2 regions of the Sedimentibacter sp. genome follow, and region 2 is predicted to be linked to the other one. Evidence: riboswitches for the same ligand, from Rfam matches in the RefSeq annotation. Region 2 holds a riboswitch; the other holds the start of a gene.
The links. Region 2 has a riboswitch for S-adenosylmethionine ahead of metK (methionine adenosyltransferase). Riboswitches for the same ligand answer to the same signal wherever they lie in the genome.

Region 1 (3,166 bases), on a different contig from region 2:
ACAAACGCTGTGATCATAATGCCTCTTACAGGGGTTTTTGCTGCTTTTGCTATTTTTTTAAGAAGATTTTTAAATACTTTTGCCTGTGCCATAGCACTGCCAAGCACAAGAACTAAAACCATTTGCATAGTAAAAGAAAGAAGTCCGAAGAAGCCTTTTGCTCCTGCCCAGTGCAGAATCATCTGAAATGGGGATTGTCCCGTCAGTGTTATACCGCCTATGAAGGTGATGATGGTTAAAACAATGGCGAAGATAAATGCGTCCGGCAGGTATCTGTTCATAACGTATACGCAGCCGTTTGTAAATTTTTTAAACATAAAAAAGCCTCCTAAATTTTTATATTTGCCCAGCTTGACGTCCACAATGCAGACTGATACATTTTGGGCGTTTAAAACCTTGTTAATTTTATTACTATATTGAAATAAACACAAATTTGCTAAACGTTTACAATGTGTGGTAAACCAGCGCAAAAATGTTAAAAATATGTCAAAAATTGTTGTATCTTAAAATATCTCGCGTTTACTTCGTTTTTCTTTTACTTAATCAATTATCCAAAATATCATACCAATATTAAATATGAAAAAATTTCCAATAATATGCGTTTTTATTTTAAATTAATAACACAATCTATATAAAACGTTTGCATAAGGTTGGGAAAAATCAACCACACCGGTTTAAGAGTCAGTTTGATTAATACGGATTATCAATTTAAACTATTTGATGGCAGTAACAGCGAAATTTGTCGAAAACAGTCAAAAATTTATCTTTTCTAAATCAAGGCCTGTTAATCTGCTGCAAATCAGTAAAGGAATTTTAAATAAACATAAGAAACGTTAGCATAAATAAAATTAAAAAAAATTGATTTTACCATTGACAAATAATAACGAATGGTATAAAGTAATCACAACAATTAAATACAAAAACTTCTTATCAAGAGAGACGGAGGGATCGGCCCCGTGATGTCTCGGCAACCTGCAGCAAGCTGAAAGGTGCTAATTCCGGCAAAGAATTCTTTGAGAGATGAGGAGACGGTCTGAATTATGCCCTCTCTTTGCAGAGGGTTTTTATTTTAGGGACGGCAATAATATTGTCAGTCTCCTAGAGATCAGGAGGATGAAATGTCTGTAGAAACAGTGAGGGAATATTTGAAGCAATTTGGAAAGGATGATTCTATCCTGGAGATGGATCAGTCCACAGCAACGGTTGAACTGGCAGCAATGGCACTGGGAACCGAAGAAGCACGCATAGCCAAGTCGCTTACATTTTACAACGGTAAAGATGCAATGGTTATTGTTGTGGCCGGTGATGCCAAGATAGATAACAAGAAATTCAAAGAAGAATTTGGGTTCAAGGCAAAAATGCTTGCAACGGAAGATACGGTCAAGTTTACCGGACACGCAGTAGGCGGTGTTTGTCCATTTGCTCTTCCGGGCAGCGTAGATGTATACCTGGATGACTCAATGAAAAGATTCAAGACCATGTTTCCTGCATGCGGAAGCAGCAATTCAGCCATTGAGCTGACGCTTGATGAATTGGAGAAGATATCGGGAAGCAAAAAGTGGATTGATGTCTGCAAAAATTGGGAACAATAATATTAAAATGAAATTAAGTTGCGAAAGGATGCTATGTTAAACGAATTTTCAAGAACACAGCTTCTTCTTGGGGAAGAGGCAATGGAAAAATTAAAAAATGCCAAGGTTGCGATTTTCGGAATCGGAGGAGTGGGCTCATATGCTGCTGAAGCACTGGCCAGATGCGGTATTGGTAGTTTTGCCCTCTTTGATGACGATAAGGTATGCCTTACGAATATAAACAGACAGATAATAGCCACAAGAAAAACCATAGGCATAAAAAAGGTGGATGTCATGGCCGAAAGGATACTGGACATAAACCCTAAAGCCAAGGTTGAAGCAAATGCATGTTTCTACATGCCTGACAATGCAGATCAGTATGATTTGTCACAGTATGATTACATCGTGGATGCCATAGATACGGTTACGGCCAAGCTGGAGCTCATAGTCAGAGCCAATGCTCTTGGCGTTCCCATAATGAGCAGCATGGGAGCAGGTAATAAACTGGACCCAACAAAATTTGAGGTTACAGACATATTCAAGACTTCCATGGACCCGCTGGCAAAGGTAATGAGAAGCGAGTTGAAAAAGCGCGGCATTAAAAAACTTAAAGTGGTATATTCCAAGGAAAAACCCATAACTCCCATGGACAGCGAAGAAACAAGCTGCAAATCCAACTGCGTGTGCCCTCCCGGCACCACAAGGAAATGCACCCAAAGAAGAGCCATACCCGGAAGCGTATCCTTTGTTCCTTCGGTAGCAGGACTGATAATAGCAGGCGAGGTAGTGAAGGACATTGCAGCAAAATAAAGGAGGAAACAACGTGGGGACGACTCCATTGATACAAATAAAAAATTTAAAAAAACAATATTTCAGTCAGAACAACAGGGTAACCGCACTGTCAGGAATCAACCTTGACATAAACAAGGGAGACATTTTCGGAATAATAGGAATGAGCGGTGCAGGAAAAAGCACATTGGTAAGGTGCATCAACTTTCTGGAGAAACCAACGGGCGGAACAGTCATAATCAAGGACAGTGATTTGTCCCTTATGAACGAAAAGGAGCTTAGATGCGTCAGAAGGGAAATCGGAATGATCTTTCAGCAGTTTAATCTGCTCATGCAGCGCAGTGTTGAAGACAACATATGCTTCCCGCTTGAAATAAGCGGAATGAGCAAAAAGGAAGGAAGAAAGAGAGCAGCCGAACTGCTGGAGCTGGTGGGACTTTCCGACAAGAAAAAGTCATATCCGTCTCAGCTGAGCGGAGGTCAGAAACAAAGGGTAGCCATAGCAAGGGCTTTGGCCACAAACCCTGAAATTCTCCTGTGCGATGAGGCAACAAGCGCACTGGACCCTACAACCACGCGCTCAATACTTGCTTTGCTTAAAGACATAAATAAAAAGCTAGGTATAACCATCATCATAATAACACATGAAATGACCGTGGTTGAAGAGATATGCGACCGCGTGGCCATAATAGACAAGGGTACTTTGGCAGAGACAGGCACAGTTGAGGAAGTGTTCTCCAAGCCAAAGACAGATGCCGCAAAGAAACTTGTTTACCACAGCGGCTCTGCAATCAGCGAAATGACTG
Region 2 (3,166 bases):
AAACCCTGCGAGTTTATGAAGTTGTTCATTCCAAGGCTTATCATGACAAACACGTTGCCCAGAAGGTAAATTGTAACATAGCTGTCCGCATAGGGAAATGTTGCGTCACTGGCTCCGAACATGTACAGCACCGGTCTTTTTATCAAAATACCCACAGCAGTAAGCACAACTCCGCTTGCAACCAGCATCACAAAGGAATTTCCCATTATGTCCTGAGCTTCCTTAAAGTTACCCTTTCCCCTTTCTATGGAACAAAGGGGAGCACCGCCCATTCCGAACAGGTTGGCAAATGCAGCCACTATTGATATTATAGGCAGGCACACTCCCAATCCCGTAAGAGCCGTGAATGCATCTCCCGGCATCCTGCTTATGTAGATGCGGTCCACTATGTTGTACAAAACATTCACCAGCTGAGCCAAAATCATGGGCACAGCCATATCCATTATGTGCTTTGCCACGCTTCCCTTAGAAAAATCATTTACTGTTTCCACACATAACCTCTTTCCTGTTATTATAACCAAAAAAATTTTACTGTCCATTGAATGGTACTACCTACAGGACAAACTGTCAAGAGTACAGGACAGGCCCGCTAATTTGCTGCAAAAAAAATACCCCGAAGGGTATTCATTTTACAGGTATTTCTTCAACTCTTCAACCTTGTCTGTCTTTTCCCAGGGAAGATCAAGGTCGTTTCTTCCGAAGTGGCCGTATGCTGCCACCTGCTGGTAAATCGGTCTTCTCAATTGGAAATTTTCAATTATTGCTGCAGGTCTTAAGTCAAAGTTTTCTGCAACTGCCTGTTCAATTTTTTCATCATCAATCTTGTTTGTTCCAAAAGTTTCAACCATTATTGAAACCGGCTTAGCAACTCCTATGGCATAAGCAAGCTCAACCTCGCACTTATCTGCAAGTCCTGCTGCAACAATGTTCTTTGCAATGTGTCTTGCTGCATATGCTGCTGAACGGTCAACCTTTGTAGGATCCTTTCCGGAGAATGCTCCTCCGCCGTGTCTTGAGTATCCGCCGTATGTGTCAACTATTATCTTTCTTCCGGTAAGTCCTGAGTCTCCCTGCGGTCCGCCTATAACGAATCTTCCGGTTGGGTTTACAAAGTACTTTGTATTTTCATCAAGAAGCTCTGCAGGAACAGTTGTCTTGATAACATGCTCCATAAGGTCCTTTTGTATTGTTTCTCTGTCGGCTTCAGGATTGTGCTGAGTTGAAATAACTATTGTGTCAACTCTTGCAGGCTTGTTGTCGTGATATTCGATTGTTACCTGAGTTTTTCCGTCAGGTCTTAAGTATGGAACAGTCTTGTTCTTTCTTACTTCAGACAGCTTCAGTGAAAGCTTGTGTGCCAGTGATATTGGCATAGGCATAAGTTCGGGAGTTTCGTTGCATGCAAATCCGAACATCATTCCCTGGTCTCCTGCACCGATCATGTCATTTGTGTCAACGTGAGCCTTCTTGTATTCGTCGGCTTCATTAACGCCCATTGCTATGTCCTGTGACTGTTCTTCTATTGATGTAAATACGGCGCATGTCTTATAGTCAAATCCGTACTCTGCGTTGTCATAACCAATGTTTTCTACTGTTTTTCTTACTATTTTTGGAATATCAATGTAGCAGTTTGTGCTTATTTCGCCTGCTACCAGGACGAAACCTGTTTTAGTAACTGTTTCACAGGCAACTCTTCCGTTTGGATCCTGTTCCAAAATTGCATCTAGGATGCCATCTGAAATCTGGTCGCACATTTTGTCCGGATGACCTTCTGTAACTGATTCAGATGTAAATAACCATTTCTTCATCTTTTAAATCCTTTCTGTTTAAACTACAAAATAAAAAACTCTTCCGCAGAAGAGGTCCATACTGTCTGTTAGCCTCATCTTTCGGAAATCCGCGGGAATTGGCACCTTGAATAATCAGGCTGCCGGGTTTCATCGGGCCTCGTCCCTCCACCACTCTTGATAAGGAGTTTGATTTATAATAGCATATACTATTTTTAATGTCAATAATATATAATTATTTTATAAATTATTTTTTATCCGTTGCTATGCTTCAAATCCGTTGCTTTTTTAACATTCTGCCTGTTTAACCGTCATCTATTCAGTTTTTGTGTCCTTTCTGTCAGGTACATTGACGAATAAAGGAATTTCAGCTATCCTGCCATAAGAACGGACACCATCGGAATCGAAATAATAAATCTCTTCATTATTATAAACAATATATCTGTTTTCAGTCTCATTTAAAGCAAATACATTGTCGTATATTTCCTCATATGTTCCTTCTTCCAGGAACTGAAACTGTTTATACCTGTAATAATTATTGTTTTTATCAAGAACAAAGTATTCGGCATCTTCAGATTTTTCATCTCCCATAACATAAGTTCCTACCATATTCCCACTTAGTCTGCTCTGCTTATCCAAATTAAGAAAAAACAGAACAATCACCAGCACAATCAAAAAAACATATGCAATATTTCTATATATGCATTTCGCTATCTTATTGATAAACATTCAATTTCCCTCCCAAATATAGCGTGTTTATGAAGATATTTTTTATCAACTGTACTTATTTTCAGCCTTCAACACTCCTCTAAATATCCCTTACTATATAGACGGTTTTAAATCAAAAAAGTAACAATTTTTCAAAATAATTTTTAAATATTAAAACTCAATCGTTGATGATTTTTGCAGGGAACCATTTAGACAATTCTAATAATATAAACTCTGAACTTTTGTTAAGTTTACCTGTTATATCATTAGAACCGCATTTGATTTGGAACTTTCATAATTAAAATGCGTCATAATATATACTGCAATTCTATAATTTGCTAAGCTGATTGTTCAATTAATTCTTAATAAATTATATTTTTGTGGTATAATTGAATGGACACTAAAATGAAGGGAATGATTTGCTTGAATATTAAAAAGATAGCGGCAGTCTCTGCAGCTGTTGCCTTAATGCTGACATCCAGGGCGTATGCCAGCAGCTTCTACACTGTCTACGACTTAACGGAAGAAACAAGGCTCTCTACGGGCATTACATATGAAAGAATTGAAAGGTACACCTCCCTGGGATGGATGAACATCAATGTAGTAAGGGCTGACCTTACGGATGAATACACGTCCGTGGACCCCATAACCAGTGAAAAAGGAGTTTCAAA

Region 1: another riboswitch for S-adenosylmethionine. It lies ahead of AAGU76_RS10650 (YbaK/EbsC family protein); the one in region 2 lies ahead of metK (methionine adenosyltransferase).

The regions. Positions count from the first base shown of each region.
Region 1 is NZ_JBCFAS010000002.1:905,888-909,053, reverse strand. Features, by position in the region: gene AAGU76_RS10655 (short-chain fatty acid transporter) at 1-317, opposite strand, end outside; SAM riboswitch class I at 925-1,027, shown strand; gene AAGU76_RS10650 (YbaK/EbsC family protein) at 1,119-1,592, shown strand; gene AAGU76_RS10645 (tRNA threonylcarbamoyladenosine dehydratase) at 1,626-2,381, shown strand; gene AAGU76_RS10640 (ATP-binding cassette domain-containing protein) at 2,395-3,166, shown strand, end outside.
Region 2 is NZ_JBCFAS010000004.1:313,341-316,506, reverse strand. Features, by position in the region: gene AAGU76_RS16385 (MATE family efflux transporter) at 1-443, opposite strand, end outside; gene metK (methionine adenosyltransferase) at 630-1,808, opposite strand; SAM riboswitch class I at 1,880-1,974, opposite strand; gene AAGU76_RS16375 (hypothetical protein) at 2,103-2,378, opposite strand; gene AAGU76_RS16370 (phosphodiester glycosidase family protein) at 2,889-3,166, shown strand, end outside.